One region of the Mucilaginibacter mallensis genome, then DNA from elsewhere that is predicted to be linked to it. Evidence: riboswitches for the same ligand, from Rfam matches in the RefSeq annotation. Region 1 holds a riboswitch; the other holds the start of a gene.

Region 1 (10,749 bases):
TATTACCTGGTCACATTCCCAAAACTCAAATGCAAGTCCGGGGAGTACGTTTAGTGCATCGGTAAACGCGGGTACATCAACTTTTTACCAGAATAACCCTGCATATAGTAACTATAACCTGCAGGCGCTTACACAAAACAATTTAAGTTCAAGTATAGCATATGGCAGGGTATGGGCCGGTACTCCTTTTAACCTTACCGTAAGCTTATCACACAGTCAGGACCTAACAGCGAAAACGGTTACGCTGAACTTGCCTACGTTTAACTTCAACATGTCAACACTGAGCCCTTTTGATTCAAAAGACAGGGTAGGCCCTCAAAAGTGGTATCAAAAAATAACAGTAGGTTATAGCTTACAGGGAACAAACAATATTAATGCTATACCCGAATCGGAATTATTCCAGGGTAATACCCTCTTTAAAAAGATGCAAAACGGGCTTGAGCACCAAATACCTATTGGCTTCAATCAAACCCTGCTTAAATATTTTCAATTTAGTGCAACAGCAAACTATACAGAGCGCTGGTATTTTCAAAGCATAAAAGAACAATATAACCGTGATAACCTCATCGATCCTACTCTTCCTACTATTGATACGGTAGGGGGCTTTAAAAGATCGGGCGAGTATAACCTGAGTGCGGGCTTTTCAACAAAAGTATATGGTACAATGAACTTCAAGAAAAGTAAGTTAAAAGCCATCCGTACAGTTATGACGCCATCCATCTCGTTTCAGTACAAACCGGATTTCTCGGACCCAAGCTATGGCTATTATAAAACGATTGTAAGTAATGCAACCATACCATACCCTGCTACCTATACAACATATTCTATATTTCAGAACGGCGTTTATGGCTATCCATCAGCAGGCAGACAGGCAGGCTTAAACTTTAGTTTGGATAATACTATTGAAGCTAAGGTAAAAGCAAAAGCCACTGATACATCCAACACCGATAAACATGTGAAAATACTGGATGGGTTAACTTTCTCTACATTCTATAATTTCGCGGCTGATTCGTTCAGGCTTTCACCCATCTCATTCTCAGGACACACGGCTATATTGCACCAAAAAGTAAATATTAGTTTTAGTGGTGTATTTAACCCGTATGAATCAAAACTTATGGATTCAATATCAAATGGCGTAATTCAAAAATATTCACACGAGATAGACCGTTTTACCTGGCAGGATGGTAAATTACCATCTTTGCAATCATTTAGCATATCAGCAAGCGGCAGTTTAAATTCAACCTCATTTCATCCGCATAATACAACACAAGCGCCTGTTGGCAGTAATATGCAAAATATGACGCCCCAGCAACAAGATAGACTGGCATTATTAAATAGCGATCCATCGGCCTATGTTGATTTTAATATCCCCTGGAATATTTCTTTTAACTACAGCTTTACCTATAATAATAATGTAACCAACACGAACACTACTAATACGATGATGATAAGCGGGGATTTTAATTTAACCCCCAAGTGGAAGATACAATATTCAACTAACTACGACTTAAAGGCGCGCGCGTTAAGCAGTGCCACATCGTTTTCAATCTACCGCGATCTGCATTGCTGGGACCTTTCAATACAATGGTTGCCGTTTGGATATTATAAATCATATAACGTTACTTTAAGGGTAAAATCAACTATATTACAGGATCTGAAACTAAGTAAGAAGAGTGATTATACCAGCAGTTCATATTTTAATCAATAAGTAAGTGTTAGCAGAAATAATAACCATTGGCGATGAGATACTTATAGGGCAAATAGTTGATACAAACTCTGCATGGATGGCACAGCAGCTTAATGATGCTGGTATACGTGTAAAACAGATCTCATCAATATCTGACGACCGCCAGCATATTTTAACCGCGCTTGCGGAAGCAAGTAACAGGGCAGATATCATATTAATAACCGGTGGACTAGGCCCTACAAAAGACGATATAACCAAAAAAACCTTAGCTGAATACTTTGGGGTAGGCATGGTTGAAAGTAAAGAGGCGCTTGAAAACGTAAACCGGATTTTTGCTAAATATAACAGGCCCCTGCTTGAGGTGAACCGTTTGCAGGCTGAAGTACCCGAAAACTGCGAAGTTATCCTGAATAAAAACGGCACTGCCCCGGGTATGTGGTTTAATCAGGAGGGGAAGATATATGTATCGATGCCGGGCGTACCTTTCGAGATGATGTATATGATTGAGGAGGAGGTTATACCTAAACTTAAAACCACATTTACACTACCGGTAATTATTCACAAAACTATATTAACAGCAGGCGAAGGAGAATCATTTTTAGCGGAAAAAATAGCAGATATTGAAGATGCCCTGCCACCATACATTAAGCTGGCTTATCTGCCAAAATTAGGTCAGGTACGTTTAAGATTAAGCGCTTACGGCGATGATGCTGATCTCTTAAAACAAAAGATAGATGAATTTGCTGCGCGAATTGTTGAACGTGTAGGTATCAACGTGGTAACACAGGAGGATATCCCGCTTGAAAAAGCCCTGTTAAATATGATGATTGAAAAGGGTTTAACCCTATCGGTTGCTGAAAGTTGCACAGGCGGTTATATTTCGCATTTATTCACCCAGCATGCAGGTTCATCAAAAGTTTTTTTGGGTGGAGCGGTTAGTTATTCGAATCAGTTAAAGGAGAGTTTGCTGGGTGTAAAAGATGAAACAATTGAAAAATATGGTGCCGTAAGTGAAGAAACTGTTACTGAAATGGTAGCAGGCGCTTTGAAAAATTTCAAATCAGATTTTGCTATTGCGGTTACTGGCATTGCCGGCCCTGATGGTGGTACGCCTGATAAACCTGTGGGTACAGTTTGGATAGGAGTGGCATCTGCCCGGCAAACATTGGTTAAAAAATTCACATTCAGCAGTAAACGTATTCAAAACATTGAAAGAAGTGCCATGTCCGCATTATCTATGTTGAATACTTTACTAAAAGAATACTAAAAGTAAGAATGAATTAGTTATTTTTGACGATACTAATTCTAAATTTTCTATGGCAAAATATCAGCTGTTACTGCCTAAAATGGGAGAGAGCGTTGCTGAAGCAACTATCATCAAATGGTTAAAAAAACCGGGAGATTATGTTGAGGCAGACGAAGCAGTAATGGAAATTGCAACTGATAAAGTTGACTCAGAAGTTCCATCACCTGTAGCCGGAAAACTTGCGGAACAACTTTGTACTGAAGATGATGTGGTACAGGTAGGCTCTGTTATAGCTATAATTGAAACAGAAGCTGCCGAGGAACCAGCTAAACCTGAAGCACCTATTGCACCTGCACCCTCCGAAATACAACAACCTGTTTCTACAGAAACATATAAAGCGCCGGATGCTGCAGTAGCGACGCCTGAGCCTGTGATTGCTATACCAGGCATTGAACAGCTTCCTAAGGCTGAACCTGTTCAAAATACAGTAGCGTTAAATGATTCCATCAGGTTTTATTCGCCATTAGTACGCAGTATTGCTGTACAGGAAGGTATTGGCGCTGCCGAACTCGACCAGGTTTCAGGTACGGGAGCTGAAGGCAGGCTGACTAAAGACGATCTGTTGCAGTATATTAAAAACCGGTCTACTAATAACGGTCACGCACAATACACACAGCCGTCGCAGCAAACGGCTGCACCCGCCAATCCGAATCCTGCATATGAGCCTAAACCAGAGCCTGTAAAAGCTGCAGTATCAGTTTCAGGCGGTGATGAGATCATTGAGATGGACAGGATGCGCAGGCTGATAGCCGATCACATGGTGATGAGCAAGCAAACATCGCCGCATGTTACCTCATTTGTTGAGGCCGATGTTACTAACCTTGTTTTATGGCGCGAAAAGATTAAAAATAGCTTTGAAAAGCGTGAAGGTCAGAAAATAACATTCACGCCAATCTTTATTGAAGCTGTTGCACGGGCTATTAAAGAAATGCCAATGATAAATGTTTCGGTTAACGGAACACAGATCATCAAAAAGAAGAACATAAATATCAGTATGGCTACCGCATTGCCAAACGGTAACCTGATAGTACCTGTAATTAAACAGGCTGATGAGCTAAACCTTATTGGGCTAACCAAAGCTGTTAATGACCTGGCAAATCGCGCTCGCAACGGTAAATTATTACCTGATGATGTAAAAGATGGAACATTTACCATTACTAACGTAGGCTCATTTGGTAATGTGATGGGTACGCCGATCATCAATCAGCCACAGGTGGCAATATTAGCAGTTGGGGCCATTAAAAAGAAACCGGCTGTAATTGAAACTAAAGAGGGTGATATGATCGCTATACGCCATATGATGTTCCTATCATTATCCTACGATCATAGAGTAGTTGATGGTGCTTTAGGCGGATCATTTGTACGTAAAGTGGCTGATTACCTGGAAAACTGGGATTTGAACAGGGATATATAATTCCACAATGTCATCCCGAACTTGTTTCGGGATCTCACAGGACAAACGGCTAAGCAAATTCTACACTTAGTTGATGGGGTGCTGAAACAAGTTCAGCATGACTACAAGATAAAATGAAAAAGGCTCCCTAAAGGAGCCTTTTTCATTTTATAAGCTGGAGCAATCTACTCAACAACTTCAGCTGTTAATTTTACTGCCGGAGCTAAACTAACTCCTGTTAACTGATCAGCAAAGGCTATAAATGCCTTGTTATCCGCTATAAGCAATTGATTATCGATCAGATTTTGCAGGTTGATCTTTCCAATCACAAATTTATAGCTGTCTGAGTGGTAACGCTCATGAATGTGTTTAAAGTTAAGGACCTCTACAAGTGCTTCATCCTCATAGCGTAAATACACGTTCAATTCAACGTTATTGGTAAAGTTCAAGTCTTTTTTGCCTTTTGCTTTTTTGTATTCGTATTGATAATTGTAACGTAATGCTGCAATATCAGATAAAACAGCAGAACCAGTAGGATGACCACCGGCACCTTTGCCGAAAAAGAATTGCTGATCGGCAAACGCGGCCTGTACAGTTACACCGTTATATTCATACTCAACATTGTATAAAAACTCAGTTTCGTTTACAAACTTTGGCAGTACAAACATGGTAACATGCCTGTCGTCAAGTTCTTTGGCAACCGGCACAAGTTTTATCTTTAATTTCTTCTCACGGGCATACTGCAGGTCGCTGGCTGTTAAGTTCTGAATACCGATATTCAATACCTCTTCAGGCTTAACAATTACGCCATAGGCATGAGATGCGGCTATTATCAGTTTATATTTAGCATCAAATCCACCTACATCACTGGTTGGATCTGTTTCAGCAAAACCTAAGTCCTGAGCCTGTTTTAATGCTGTATCGTAATCAAGATTTTCTAAATAACCTTTTGATAATACATAGTTTGATGATCCGTTAAAAATACCGCTGATAGAGTGCAGTAATTCATTGTCATAATACTCTTCCAGGTTACGGATAATTGGTATACTACCGCAAACCGCGCCTTCGTATAATAAAGAAGTGCCATGAATATGCTGTAATTCAATCAACTCATTTAAATAAGTAGCGATCATTTTCTTGCTGGCCGATACTACATTTTTGCCTGTACTTAGTGCACGGGATACAATCTCAAATGCAGCTTCGGTATCGTTGATTAGCTCAACAATGGTGTTGAGCTCCGGGTTGTTTAGTATTTCTTCCTTATCAGTAGTAAATATTTCTGCTGGTAATGAACGTTTCTTCTCCGGATTTTTGATTGCTATTTTAACTATTTCAAGATTCAGGTTCTTGGTTTTGATAATATCATATAATCCCTGGCCAACAACGCCAAAACCAAACAACCCTATATTTAATTTCTTACTCATTATGTGTTATGCTATTCTTTGTAGTTCTATTATCTTTCCTTTTACATCTGTTTTAAAGAAAGACGTTATAATATTTGTTAATGCTTCTGTTTCAATTAAAAATCCATCGTGACCGTAAAAGGAATCAAACTCAGCAAATGCTGATTTTGGTATATGCCTGAACAGGTATTGCTGTTCCTCAACCGGGAATAATACATCTGATTTTATGCCGATAACCAATGTACGGGCTTTTATCAGACTTAATGCTTTCTCAACACCATTACGGTTACGGCCTACATTGTGCGAGTCCATAGCCTTGCTTAAATACCAGTAGCTATAAGCATTAAACCGGTTCACCAGCTTTTCGCCCTGGTAATTTTGGTATGATGATGCGCGGTGGTCATCGCTAATGTTATCATTTTCATCCTGCTGGCTCACCGTGTAAGTTTTATAACCACGGTAGGATAGGAGCGCAATACTACGTGCTGCTTTTAAACCTTTTCTGCCACCATCAGGGGTATTTGAATAAAAAGTACGGTCGGCTGATAGTGCCAGGCGCTGTGATTCATTGAACGCGATACCCCATGGTGAATGACGGGCATTAGTCGCTATCAATATCAGGTTCTTTATACGTAATGGCTCAATAATTGCCCACTCAGCAGCCTGCTGGCCACCTAATGAACCACCTATCAATATCTCGATCTGATCTATCTTAAGATGCTCAGCCAATTGTTGATGTGCCTTAATAATATCCCTTACTGTAAACTGCGGAAATGCCAGGTAATAAGACTGCCCGGTTACAGGGTTTTCACTCAGTGGATTACTTGTACCATAAGGCGACCCTAAAATATTAGCGCAAACAATAAAATGCTCTTCAGGGTTGAAAAATTCATTCTCGCCGAACAAACCTTTCCACCAGTCCATCACATCTGAATTTGCTGTGAGCGCGTGGCATACCCACACAACGTTGTTCCGGTTTGTATTTAATTTACCATAGGTATGATAACCTATTTCCAGTTGCTGTATCCGCTGTCCCGATTCAAGCTCAAGTGGTTGTGTACTTTTAAATATTTGTGTATTCATGTTACCGTTTTGTTATTGCGGTGCAGCTGCTTGTTGGCAGCTGCATCCCGTAACAACACTATTATCACTAAAAAACTAAAAAAAAACTCAATATTAAACTAACTCTGCTGCCTGCTCACTGATTTTTACAAATGCCTGTTCAAAATCAGCTTTTATGTCATCAATGTGTTCAATTCCAACAGCCACACGTAGCGATGTTGGTGTTACACCGGCTGCCAACTGCTCAGCATCTGATAATTGCTGATGCGTAGTTGCAGATGGTTGTATAATTAATGTTTTGGCATCGCCAACATTTGCTAAATGACTTACCAGTTTCAGGCTATCAATAAACTTACTGGCCTGTTCCTTATCACCTTTTACCTCGAATGATAATACCGCACCAAAACCGTTTTTCAGATACTTTTTGGCCAATGCATGGTATGGCGATGACGCTAAACCCGGATAGTTAACTTTTGCTACCTGTGGATGCTGTTCGAGCCATTTAGCCAGATCAAGCGCATTATCAACATGGCGTTGCACACGCAGGGATAATGTTTCCAATCCTTGTATTAATAACCATGAATTAAACGGCGATTGTGATGAGCCAAAATCACGCAAACCTTCAACACGTGCACGTATGATGTATTGTATATTGCCGAACGGACCGTTAACGCCAAATACATCAGCGAAAACTAATCCATGATAACCTTCTGATGGCTCAGTAAATTGTAGGTATTTGCCATTGCCCCAGTTATAATTACCGCCATCTACAATAACACCGCCAATAGTTGTGCCGTGCCCGCCAATCCATTTGGTGGCTGATTCAACAACTACATGTGCGCCATGTTCCAGCGGGCGGAATAAATATCCGGCTGCGCCGAAGGTATTATCAACTATTAACGGCAGATCATGATTTTTAGCTACAGCTGCGATCTTCTCAAAATCAGGGATATTAAAACCCGGGTTACCTATGGTTTCTAAAAAGATGGCTTTAGTGTTTTTATCGATCAATGACTCGATGCTATCCGCATGATCATCTTTGGCAAAACGAGCCTCGATGCCCAGGCGTTTAAAGGCTACCTTAAATTGATTGTAAGTACCACCGTACAGGAAAGGAGAGGTCACAAAATTATCCCCTTGTTGTAAGATATTATTAAGCGCCAGAAATTGTGCTGCCTGACCCGATGCTGTTGCCAGCGCTGCTACGCCACCCTCTAATGCTGCGATGCGTTTTTCAAACACATCGGTAGTAGGGTTCATAATGCGGGTATATATATTGCCGAATTCCTTTAGCGCGAAAAGATTTGCGCCATGCTGGGCATTGTTAAAAACGTATGATGTAGTTTGATAAAGAGGCACAGCGCGTGAGCCGGTTGTAGGATCAACTTCCTGGCCTGCATGTAATTGCAGTGTTTCGAATTTTAAGTTTGTAGCTGACATATTGATTTGATTTTACAGGTGATTAAAAATTTGTATTTATGGCTAGTTCACGATAGGGTAAAACATATACCTGTGTGAGGTAACACGCGTTTTTTTTCAGGAAAAGAAAAATAAAGACGTGTACTGCTTCAACAACAGCAACAAATACAGCCGGTAGAATAGCTATATGTAGCAAACAAAGAACCTTTTAAGGCTTTCGGTTGGGGTGAAAATGTGTTTTTTGAACTTTTCATGGTCGTTAATTTATATCCCCCGGTGTTATTTGCCGGGACAGGAATTGGCACCTTCTCTAAACTTAGAGGGTTGCCAGCGGGTAATTGAGCCTGATCTCTCGCCGCTTCTTTATAAATCAAAACCTTTTAAGGGGAGTTGATCTCATTTGATATCGCTACCAAATATTGTTGCAAATATAGTGCGATAGTATTTATTAAACCAAATTTAATTTCAAATTGAGTATTTTATAGTTATCATTGGTATAAATCAAATGATAAGATTATTTTAATCCCATGTAATTAAATAGAAAATCCCATGCCTCGCCTTTAGGAATATTGACTATAATAAATTTATTATCTTTTGAAATAGTTCCAATTTTAACATAATCTGGAAGTGGATGATATTTGGAATTTACATAATATGAATAAATTAAACCACCAATGGGAAATATATAAAATATATGGCCCGCTTTCGTTCTTTTCCGCGTCGGTGTAAGAATAATATCTCTTGGCATTTTTTTGTCATTAAGATAGGTCATAGTGAAAATTGGGTATTCATGTTCAGTTCCCGGATCACCATCTAAAATCATTTTTCTTAATATATCTTCATGTGGACCTAAATTAATATATCCAAATGTTGCTCTTTTAGATATGCTTGCACGCCATAGAATTGACAATAAGAATAACTTGAATTTTCTATAGTCTACGTTGTTGAATATAGAAAATTGAGTGTTATCTCCTTTATCCGCATTGTTTTTTAATATAGGAGATTCTTCTGTATTTAGTTTTTCTCCAAATAATGCTTTAGCAGCATAGGTTTCATAAGAACCTATAATATTATTATCACAATTCTTGCAAAGTATTCCACCTTCGTATTCACCAGATGATGGGTTCTTTATTCTTTTTTCTCCGTTTACGTAATTTTGGGGATTGAATGAAATTAATTTATGATTTTCATCATATAATTCCTGGTACATAAAATCGGGAATTATATGAGATTTTTTTAAAAGGGGTTTATTTTGCAAGCATAGTTTACAAACTGTCATTTGTGAGTTGTTTAATAATTACTCAACGCCTGCTCCATATCTGTGATCAGATCATCTATATGCTCCAATCCAACTGATACCCGTAATAAATTAAACGGTGTTTTGGTATCCGGCCCTTCAACAGATGCACGGTGTTCTATCAAACTTTCAACACCACCAAGGCTGGTGGCTTGAGTAAATAATTCCAGGCTATTTATTACTCGCCTGGCTTCAACTTCGCCGCCTTTTATACAAACAGATAACATCCCACCAAAGCCCAGCATTTGCTCTTTAGCAATATCATGTTGCGGATGTTCAGGCAATCCCGGATACATTACCGCTTCAACTTTTGGGTGTTTTTGCAGGTATTCAGCTAATAACTGCGCGTTTTTTGCATGACCTGCCATACGGTAAGGCAAGGTTTTTATACTGCGTGCAAGGTAGTAGCAATCCATGGGAGAGGGTATGGCGCCGCCCATTTCCTGTACCTGTTTTATTTTTACCCACCAATCGTCTTTTACTGGGGTTATTAAAACGCCACCCATCAAATCACTATGGCCACCGAAATATTTGGTACTGCTGTGCATCACAAGGTCAGCACCCAATACAAGCGGCTGCTGGAATACAGGCGTAGCAAAAGTATTGTCACAAGCTACTTTAATGCCATTTTTATGCGCAATTCTGATCACCTTCTTTATATCAGTAAGTTTTAACAGAGGGTTCGATGGTGTTTCGATCCATATTAAACCTGTGTTTGGCTTAATATGTTGTTTTAAAACTTCAGTATTATTTATATCGATAAAATCAAACTCCAAAATACCAACGAAAAGCGCTTTCAACTGGTTGCGCAAACCGTGGTACATATCATCAGGCAATATGATATGAGTGCCCGGTTTTAATGATTGAAAAACAGCCATCCCAGCGGCATTGCCTGATGAAAAAGCGGCGGCATCAACACCATGTTCCAGTTTTGCCAACACATTTTCAAGCAGGGTACGGTTCGGGTTTGCCGACCTGCTATATATATAGCCGCTGGTATACGAACCATCCGCAGCACGTTCAAATGTAGTTGACATAACAATAGGCTGAATTACAGCGCCCGAAGTTTCATCTTTTTGATTGCCTGCATGTATGGCGATGGTCTCGATTTTCATGAAATAAAGTTTTGGCAAACATAAAAATTTTTGCAGTTTACCTGTGTATGATAATATTGACTTTAAT
Region 2 (10,749 bases), 1.3 Mb from region 1:
CTTAGTAGACATTTATTTTATTTTTTTCATTCCTATATTTAATTACAATTTGTGCATTTTTATAACTACATAAATTGAATTGCATAACGATAGCCTGAAGGAGTTAACACCCTGGACTGTGTAGAAAGTAAGCTCGATGAATTTCCACCATTACAAAAAGCAAATACAATTTTCACAGCCAGGATGTTAACCTTAACAGGTTATTACCGCTATGGATAGTAGGCTTTATATATTGTAATGACAACAACAGGTATGGCTGCCACCGGCCTGTGTGTTTATAGGATTATACTGAAAATAGTTAAACTCTGCGTTCATGGTATAGTTTAAGTATTGGGGAGACTTTAAGGTCTCGCCTCTTTGTTTCACAGATCAATTGGTGGCTATTGTCTGCTTATTTTTATAGACCAAATTAAAAAAAATATTTAATCTGGCGGCATTTAAAGTTTATTTTTTTGTTAATTATATGATATAAATCATATAATCTGCTTTTCTAATCTATTTTACAAGTATAGTAAAATCAACATCATCAGGCGGCAGGCATTGCTTGCTGTTGCAGGCCATAAATTGTATACTGCCTTTAACTAGCTGTTGATTAGAAGCGAGCTTTACCTTTTGCTGAAAAACAACCGATTTTTCAAAATACTGCACATCCATATCGAAAGCCTTTTCATAATGAGTAATTGGTTTGGGTTCAGCGGTAATACCTAATAAACTGTAACCATCTGCGGGAGTAAAAGTTAATGTGGTTTTTACAGGGCCGCCATCTTTAACTGTTTGCGAATAAATATGCCAGCCACTATCAATTGTGGCTTTTATAAATATTATGGCTGTTGAATTATCAACTTTTTTAGCGCCATATGACCATTTTACCGGTGCAAGTACCTGCGAATAAGCATTGGCGTAAATAATAAAAGTTAAGGCCGCGATTATTATTTTCTTCATTTCTAATTGTGATTTAGGTGTTTATTGATGTCGCGGGCAGATTCGAACTCCCGTACAGGGTTTTGCAGGCCCTTACCTATCCTCTCGGTCACGCGACTGTATTAGTTTTATATGCAATAATGAAAATTTGGCGATAATATATCCATCGCGTAATTAATTCTGGTTAGTGTTTTACTGCTGGATGAATTTGTTAAACAAGAGCATTCATTGCTGGATATGCCAGGATCAGCTTGCTTTTTTACGATTTCGTGGAAGTATATTTTCATTTGCTTAATAATTATTTACTTGTTTGTAAATACTTACCAGAAAGAAAACAAGAGAATATGCCTTTAATTGATAGTCTGCTGTTTCTTATCTGTCTCCGTTTCCGGAGCAGGAATTAGCACCTTTTACTTGCTAATATAAGCAGGTACAGGTTGCTAAGACGTCATAGGGCCTTTCCCTCTGTCTTTCTGGATAAGTATTAAAGAACAATTATAATACAAATATATGAATATATTCTACTATTCCTATAGATATTATATATTTTATTAATTAAATATACCTCATATGTATTTAGGTATCACCTAAGGTATATTTTCCCCGCTTTCATTACAAACACTACGTTTTTCATTACTTTAATATCCGCTAGCGGGTCGCCGTCAACTGCAATTACATCAGCAAACTTGCCTTTGCTGATACTGCCTAATTCCTGCTCCTTTCCTAAAAGTATGGCTGCATTAGAGGTCGCCGATTTGATGGCTTCTATTGGCGGCATCCCGGCGTCAACCATATACCCGAACTCCAGGTAGTTCAGCCCATGGTCAAACGCACCGGCATCAGTTCCGAAAGCAATTTTAACTCCGGCTTTATAAGCTTTTGCGAAAGTCCGCTGGATCTGATCGCCAAAGGCAATCGCTTTACCGGCAATAATTGGAGGATAATATCCTTTTTTTGCTGAATCGGCAACTGCTTTACCGGCAATAATAGTGGGTACATACCAGGTACCATATTGTTTCATCAGCCTAATATCCTCATCATCCATATAAGTACCATGTTCAATTGAGGTTACACCGCCCAATATAGCCCTCCTTATCCCTTCGGCGCCATGTGCATGGCAGGCAACTTTCAAGCCGTAATCGTTGGCTGTTTCTACTACCGCCTTAATTTCATCAATGGTAAACTTCGCTTTTTTATTATTATCGCCCAGTTCAAAAACGCCTCCTGTTGATGCGATCTTTATGACATCGACACCAGCTTTTACTTGTAGCCTTACAGCTTTTATCAGCTCGTCCCTGCCATCGGCAACCCCGTCTTCGGGGCCGGGACGATGATTAAATACATCATCCCGGAATCCGTTCGTCGGGTCGCTGGCACCACCGCTTGATGAGATGATCTTTCCGGCGGTAAATATCCGCGGACCATCAACCCAACCCTTTTCAACCGCATTTCTCAGGCTGATATTTACACCTGTACCGCCAAGATCACGTACAGTAGTAAAACCGGCTAAAAGTGTCTTTTTAGCGAAATTTACTGAACGATAAGCGATATCCGCATCAGATAGTGTAAAGGTTTCCAGCAAGGTATTGGTACTAAGGATATCCTCCAGGTGTACGTGGCAATCTATAAGGCCAGGTAAAACGGTTTTTGATTTTAAATCAATTACTTTATCCGCACTGCCTGCTTCAGGATAACCGCTGACTATATTTTGTATACGACCGCTATCCACAATTATGGTTACTTTATTTTGAACAGTATTTGAAAGCCCGTCGATAAGTTTACCACAGTACAGGTAAGTTTTCTGTGCCTGTACAATTTGTGAGCACAGCAATAACGACAGCACTATTATCCTTTTTATCTGCATATCTTTTCGTTGAAAAATTTATTAGCCTATACTATTTTTAATTTAATGGAAGATTTTCAACAGTAACATCCCAGTGTGCCAATACAATCTCCCATCTCCGCTGCTCTTCCTTTTTGTAGGTTTCCTGATCGGGGAATAATTGCAGTTTATAAGGATCAACAATGCTGTAATCAAAGGCTAGCGCAGCCGTTTTAAAAACCACGCTTACTTTCAAATCCCAGCGACTCTCTTCGCTGCTATGTAATCTTGGAGTTTCTGCCTCAATGCTAATTACATCGCCTTTTTCCTGTAACTTTTTTAATAATGGGTAGTGATTCTTCTTCCACAAGGCAATAAACTCATCGCTATACCCCCACTTTATTTTGTAATAATCTTCTATTTTAAAATACTCGGCAGGGTTTGCTTTTTGGGCCGAAGCGCGGTTACCGGAAATCAACAGAATTACTGCTATCAGCGCTACTGTTAATAATTTGAAGTGGTGCATGGTTACTTTTTTCATGTCGTTTAGTTTTTACAAATGATTAATTTTTATCCCAGAATAATTTTGTAGCAATATTATCGCCACCTATTGCCGCGGCTGCCTGGCTGTAATTAGCCTGGTTAACATTTTGCTCAGTTATTGGATAAGTGAAACGATTAAGATACGAAGTTTGATTTGGTGGCAATGGTAGCACAAGCCCTAACCTCCTGATCTCTGTCCAGGCCTCATACCCCCTGTTATAAAGGGAGATATACTTCTGTGTTCCAATCTTCAGTTTATAAGAGCCCGTAGCTGTTGCATATGCAACTTTAGGATTAGCCAGGTAGGTGCTAATATCAGTAGCGCTGCCTCCCCAATAAGTTATGGAAGCCGTTATGGCATTGATATAATGCTGCTGCGCAGTTCCGCCTACATTAAATCCTCTTTCTATTGCTTCCGCCAAATCAAATTCAACCTCCGAGTAATCCGCTAATAGTGATGGCAGATTTGGCTGGGCAATGGTGTTGCTGAATGTGGAGAATTTATTATAGGTATTAACCTTACCAATAGCACCGCCTTTATATACCAGTACATCACTGGACTGCGGGTTCGCATTGGTATCGATGGCGGTATAGTATGCCGGTCTCCTTGGATCGTTTAAACTATTCAGCAGGTCAACAAGCGTAGCCCCAGCAACGTAATCTATTAAATGCCCCTGTACCTGGTCAACCCACAACGGGTTGGTATTTGGGGTAGTGGTTAAATAGTTAAAGCTTACATTATCAGCATTGGATTGCAAAGCATTTGGAGCAGCAGCTTCCACAGCTAGTTTGGATTTTGCAGGTTCAACATCAGCCAAAGTAATCCCAACTTTTAACTTTACGGTGTTGCCAAACTTTTTCCATGAACTGATCTCATTAACGCCATTGAACAGCAGGTCTGCAGTATTAAACCCCGGAGCGGTAGTGTTAAGCTTTGACAGTGCATCATCCAGTCGACTTAGTAAGCTATCATAAATCTGGCTTGCATCGTCATATTTCGGCGTAGTATTGGTATAATCAACCGCCTGGGTATATGGAATGTTGCCAAAAGTATTTACCAGTACCGCGTAAGCATATACCTCAAGGATATTGATTTGCGCCAGCTGATTGCTTTTTTGTGCCGCCGATAAAGTTGCATCAGCTTGGGTAAGCTTGTCCGCCTCGTACAAATTGCGCAATACGTTTACATAAATAGCATTCCAGAAACCATCTGGTACATTACGCAATTTCAGGTCGTAGTCACTTTCAGATATTGCGGTTGTTTCTGTCCATTGCTGGGCGGTCAGCCTAAATATGTTGACGTTGTAGGCACTGGTTGCCAACACATCCGACAGTTGTTTTTCAGCATAGGAAAACAGTGTAGATGCAGGCACAGCGGTTGCGCTTTTTGTATCATTATTCAGGTATTCATCTTTTTTAACACAGCCGCTTATTGCCATGGCAGTAAGCAGCGTAAATATTATCTTTTTCATCTGTTTAGAAGGTAAATTTTAAGTTAAAACCATATCTGCGAACATTAGGGTATGAGCCCAGCTGTACCCCTTGGTATGCGCTGCCTGCACCAAGCCCATCTTCAGGATCGGCATAGGGGATGTTCTTATGGATGATCCAAAGGTTACGGCCATTAAGTGATACGTCGATTGCTTTTACAGCGCCGATTTTCTGTACAAATGATGCGGGTACACTATAAGTAAATGCAGCTTCTCTCAGCTTAATGTAGGAAGCATCATATACAAAGGCTTTGTTTGGCGCTGTTTGATAGCCATAAGCTGATTGATTTTGCGAAGCGTCGATCCTGGTGGTATTAGGTGCGCCGTTTGCATAAACACCGGGCAGAATAACACCGCCACCTTGTGATAAAGGATTTCTTTTAGGATTGCCCAGATCATTTAACCCGGCTGTTTCCGGATACAATCCTGTCCATAGGCCAAATACCATATCTACATCGTAGATACTTCCACCATGACTAAAGTCAACCAGAAAGCTTAAAGTGAAATTTTTATAACGGAAGGCATTATATACACCGCCAGTCCAATCGGGATTAGTATTGCCTATATCATTATTAGAGTTGGATGTAAACAAGTAATGGCCTGTTGCATCAACCTCTTTTTGGCCATTTTTGTAAATAAAATCAGTTCCCCTTAAAGTTCCGTATGGCTCGCCAACAGTAGCATTGGTTGTTACGCCACCTTTATAAGCCGCCAACTGGTAATTATTAACCCCGTTGTAAAGTGATAAAACCTTATTGGTATTTTTAGCGAAATTCACGTTGATGTTCCATGAAAAGTCATCAGTTTTAAGCGGATTGCCAGTTACAGTAACCTCAACACCTTTATTTTGGACATTACCGGAGTTGACATACAAGCCATCATACCCGGTTGCTGTTGATACTGATACCGGCAGGATCTGGTTAATGGTGTTATTTTTATAATAAGTAAAGTCGAACCCTATACGGTTTTTAAGGAAGGATGCTTCCAGGCCGGTTTCAAAGCTCTTAGTTCTTTCCGGTTTCAGGTCGGCATTATTACGTACTGTAGATACATAGTAAAGTGGTTCAGAACCAAAATTGGCCGCTTTATCATAAACCTCGTTAATGCTGTGAGACGGGGCATCGTTACCAACTTCAGCATAGTTTAGCTTTACTTTACCATTGGAAAGCCATGTATAATCCTTCAATAGGCTCGAGAAAACAAAACTACCGGCAACAGAAGGATAATAATAGGTATTGTTTTTATCAGGCAGCGTTGTTGACTGGTCGCGTCTTAAAGTTCCGTCAAGAAAAAGAAAATCTTTATAGCCAAAGGTAACACCACCAAAAACACCGGTCACTACCTTCTGATCAACCTCCTCAATCGGATAGTCTATCGGGTTTACTGAGTTGCTTAAAGCAAATAATCCCGGTATCACCAAACCACCGTTGGTTGATGCGCTGATGGAGTTGATATTCTGCCGCCTAGCGTTTAAGCCTAAAACCCCTTTAAAGCTGATATCACTGGTGATGGCTTTATTGAAATTCAGCAACAGATCATAATTATTTTCTTTATAGGTACGGTTTAAGCGATAATATGATGATGGTGTAACCACGCTACCCACATTTATGCGCTGCTCCTGAAACTCGTTATAATAATCTTCTGAAGCACGCCCCACGATATCAAGCCAATTGAACAATTTGTAATCAAGGCTTACATTACCAAAATAACGGTCCCTTTCATCAGTTTCATAATTCTGGTATTGAACAAAATAAGGATTGTCCCAGTAAGCAGAGCTGAGGTCGGTAGGGCTTTTAACATTCCAGTTATCGTTGCTATTTGTTCTGAAATAAGCATCTTTGAGATCCTGTACATCTACGTTTACCTGCCAAAACTCACGGAAGTTTTGCAGGATATTCATTGGTTCACCATTTTGCCCGCCAAAGCCGGTTCCGCCCCTGCCCTTTCCTGCAGTTTGCGTATAATTAACGCTAGCCTGTACAGTTAATTTATCCGTAAGCCTGTACGAGCCTCCAAAATTGAACAAATTTTTACCGATACTGCTATTGGGCAATATGCCATAATCATCTGACCGTGTATAGCCTATCTTATAATTACCCTTGTCGGTACCACCATCAATAAATAAACTGTTGTTAAGCGTATAAGGATGATTAAAAAATGTAGAAGGGTCGTTTTTTGCAGCCACCCATGGTGTTTGTTTATGGTAATAGGGGGATGTAGGATCTAATGATCGCCAGTCATACACCAACAGGTTCGGATCAAACTTTTGACCGTAGGAAGCATCATCATAGGTAGGCACTACGAGTTGTTTAGTTCCATCGCCCAATATATCAGTATAATCAAAGTGACTACCAGGGGTATTCGGGTCGTAATAAGGCCCATAACCTGCACCATACTCTTTTTGATATTGGGCAAACGTACTTTTATCAACCGAACCAAATAGCACGCCCGTATTTAAAACTACATTAAGGCCTTTATTTCCCTTTTTGGTGGTAATAATAATGGCACCATTTGCCGCCCGTGATCCGTAAAGCGCTGTAGAGGCTGCGCCTTTCAGCACAGTAACACTGGCAACATCATCCGGATTAATATCCGCGCCCGGGCTGCCATAGTCATACCCTCCCTTACCATTACGTTGGTTTTGGGTTACATTACTCATGCCACCCAGCTCAAGTTCGCTTGAATTGTCGATAGGTACCCCATCAACCACAAATAATGGCTGGTTACTGCCTGATAGTGATTTAGGTCCCCTGAGCACAATATTTGTTGAGCCGCCAATATCATTAGCCTGTTTAATTTGCGCGCCAGCTATTTTTCCGGATAATTCACCAAGTAAATTGGTATTGCGGTTACTGTTTACCTCCGCTCCGGTTAGGGTTTGTGCAGAGTAAGGTAGCTCACTCTTGTTTCTGGAGAGGCCCAGCGCAACCACCACTACTTCACCCAGCTTATTAGCATTATGGGTTAGCGTTACATTTATAGTTGACTGGTTAACAGCAATCTCCTGGCTATTATAACCGACAAACGAAAAAACTAGCGTTTTGCCATTGGCAGCTTTTATGGCATAATCGCCCTTGCCATCTGTTATTGTACCTTTTGATGTATTTTTAATTTTGACACTTACACCAGGCAAATCGCCCTCCTGATCACTTACATTGCCATGTATAACTTGCTGCTGCGCAAAAGTTATCAGCGGGCATAAAAAAATAAACAGCAGTAGCCATTTAATACGTATTGGTTTCATCATGAATGCTTTTGAGTTTTGTAAAAATTTGGGCAAAAAAAGTCCTGAATCAATTCCAGGAATCAATTTGAATTGTTAAAAAATGAGAAATGCGATTGACTGCGATGAAAAATCAGCTATGAATCCATCAACAGATTAAGGAATTTCAACAACAATAACAGTCGCTACAACAAGCGTTTATTTGAACTTGACAAATATCAGTTTGGATTCGATAAGAAATAAGGGCTTTCGTCCCTTGGGATTGAGATAGTAAGGTTGCAGTCATTGCATTATTATATTATATCAAAAATATTTTTCAAATATAATAATATATTCTATTAAATCCATAGACATTGTAGAATATTGACATATCAATGTCAATATCACCTGTTAAGTATGTTATCGATCGTTTAGGTTATTTTATCTAATACTATTACCAGATGCTTTGGGTTCAAAAACCACCTGCTCTATTCCTACTCCACCATTGAAGGAATATTAGAAGTTCATCGCCCTCCCTATTGGACATTCCAAGAGGCTAGAGCAGGCTGTTCCGTGCACATTGGAGCACCGAATTGTGTAGGCAATTAGGAAAATTGCAAATAATAATCAATAAATTGATATGGTCAAAGTGTGCCAGAAATGCCTGTTTATAGTTTTCGGAATGCGGTGATCAATGGCTCCGGAATGTCCATGCTGGCAAAGTAAACATTACGAAAATGGCTTAGATGCTGCCACTTACGTAAAGAAGGTTCCGGGGCAAATCCGAATCAAATGAACCCGGCCGGCAGGACAAAAAAAGCAAACTATAAAAAATGAATATAAGGTTTCTGTCTTCAAATATTTGCCTTTTTGTAACATATTCAAGGTAAAACTTGTCTTATGGTTATGATGCAACTGAAAATGGGTGAGTTTTTTGGTAATACGGATCAACTTTTAAGGCTGGATGGTTTGACACTGACCGATACCATTTATACCTATTCGTATGTGGATTGGCACTATCATGAACATGCTTATTTTACGTTTATTGTGCAGGGAGAGGTGCTGGAAGGGACCCGGCAAGAATTGCTTCGTTGTTCGCCGGGGACTTTACTGTACCATCGCCACCAGGAGCCCCATTACAACATCAAACCCAATATGTTCACCCGCGATTTTCATGTAAGGATGCACCCGGTGCGTATTTCCAGCATGTGTGCTAAATACTTTGAATGTACGCTGGGTGCATATTTGAGAAGGTTAAAGGTGGAGCATTCAATGCCACTGTTGCGGGAAACGTAATTGTCACTAACAGAGATAAGCTATTCACAAAGAGTTTGCAGCATACTAACCTATTATAATTTATAAAAATAAAAGCCAAGCGATGAAATAATACTTAGGGAAATCCTAATTGAAATATTATAAAAATATCCCGATACGGGAAAATAAACTAATTTCTTACCTAATGAGAATAAAATACGTTACAATTCCTTCAGTAAATACTGCTGAAGAAGAAATCTTTTTTGTGAATTTTTTGGGGTTCAAGCGTAAAGGAGAGCTAGAATTATGGCCAAACGTACGTTGCAAGTTGTTAAGTAATAACGATAGTGACCTACACATAGCGATCATACCAAACAGAGATACCTTAAACCAAAAAGCTGTTATCATTTTTAATACTGAAAATTGTCTCAAACAATACCATGAAATCATTAAAAATGGGGTTGTTTTCAATCATAAACCTTACTACGTTTCGGCAGGAATGATAGCAGAATTTACCGATAAGGAAGGAAATCAATTTATTTTACTGGAAGAAAGATCATATACGGAAGACTAGAAAACATGGAAAATGTATTAAAATTAAGTAACGAAAATCGTATTTGTTCAAGTAAATTGACTTATAAAAATATAACCGAGGTGAATAATAACTTTAGCTTACATGTCAATTTCAACGGGAATGAAAAATTCGTTTTAAATAAGAAGAAATTGCGTTTGTTTCCCCGCACTTTCCTGGCAATTAACCCTGAAACGCTTTATTCTGATATAATTGACTCTGATAGCCCTGTTCAAACACTTTCAATCAGTTTTGGTAAAGGATTTATTGATGATTTTAAGACATCCTTTCTTAAAAATGATAATTCTTTTCCAGATAATTTTGGAAACCATCGGCCTTCACAAAATTTAACTTTAAATGAAACCATTTTTCCGCTACGTGGGGATCTAAAATATAATATAGAACATTTAAAGGTTTTGATAAAATCAAACTGTAACGATGAATTATTATTAAATGAATTCCTCTATCATATTTTACTTAATTATTATACGCTTTACCAAAAAGATATGCGTTTTGTAGAAGAAAGGCTTAAAGATCTTCAATTTGTAACGCGAAAAGAAATCTATAGGCGACTTAGCCTTGCCAAAGAATATTTATATTCAAATTTTGATCAAAAAATTAACATATATGAATTATCAAAATATTCATGTATGTCGGCAACGCATCTAATCCGCTCATTCAAACAGGCATATCATACTACACCCCACCAGTTTCTGATAAACATAAGGCTAAAACAAGCCGAATTTTTGCTTAAAAACACGTCTTATCCGATAAATAAAATTGTAAATACTGTTGGGCTCGATTCTCCAAGTACATTTATTAAGCTGTTCAAAATACGCCATAAGATTACTCCGTTGAAATACAGAACTTCGCATAATGCGGTTAATTAAAGTGTTAATATTGGTTTTTTTCGAATATTTTACTTCTTAGCAAGTAGCTAAGTTTG

What was found. A riboswitch is a leader RNA that binds a small molecule or an ion and turns the genes downstream of it on or off. The one in region 1 is predicted to bind S-adenosylmethionine.
Region 2: another riboswitch for S-adenosylmethionine. It lies ahead of BLU33_RS15510 (protein-disulfide reductase DsbD domain-containing protein); the one in region 1 lies ahead of BLU33_RS10745 (O-acetylhomoserine aminocarboxypropyltransferase/cysteine synthase family protein).

The regions. Positions count from the first base shown of each region.
Region 1 covers NZ_LT629740.1:2,593,197-2,603,945, reverse strand. The annotation lists gene BLU33_RS10770 (putative LPS assembly protein LptD) at 1-1,708, shown strand, start outside; gene BLU33_RS10765 (competence/damage-inducible protein A) at 1,713-2,954, shown strand; gene BLU33_RS10760 (dihydrolipoamide acetyltransferase family protein) at 3,004-4,407, shown strand; gene BLU33_RS10755 (homoserine dehydrogenase) at 4,572-5,810, opposite strand; gene BLU33_RS10750 (homoserine O-acetyltransferase family protein) at 5,817-6,872, opposite strand; gene BLU33_RS10745 (O-acetylhomoserine aminocarboxypropyltransferase/cysteine synthase family protein) at 6,966-8,291, opposite strand; SAM riboswitch class I at 8,532-8,642, opposite strand; gene BLU33_RS10740 (hypothetical protein) at 8,785-9,480, opposite strand; gene BLU33_RS10735 (trans-sulfuration enzyme family protein) at 9,561-10,682, opposite strand.
Region 2 covers NZ_LT629740.1:3,845,252-3,856,000, forward strand. The annotation lists gene BLU33_RS15510 (protein-disulfide reductase DsbD domain-containing protein) at 496-942, opposite strand; tRNA gene BLU33_RS25160 (tRNA-Cys) at 970-1,040, opposite strand; SAM riboswitch class I at 1,291-1,405, opposite strand; gene BLU33_RS15515 (metal-dependent hydrolase family protein) at 1,505-2,785, opposite strand; gene BLU33_RS15520 (hypothetical protein) at 2,823-3,284, opposite strand; gene BLU33_RS15525 (SusD/RagB family nutrient-binding outer membrane lipoprotein) at 3,307-4,758, opposite strand; gene BLU33_RS15530 (SusC/RagA family TonB-linked outer membrane protein) at 4,763-8,023, opposite strand; gene BLU33_RS15535 (hypothetical protein) at 8,885-9,274, shown strand; gene BLU33_RS15540 (VOC family protein) at 9,438-9,806, shown strand; gene BLU33_RS15545 (helix-turn-helix transcriptional regulator) at 9,812-10,693, shown strand.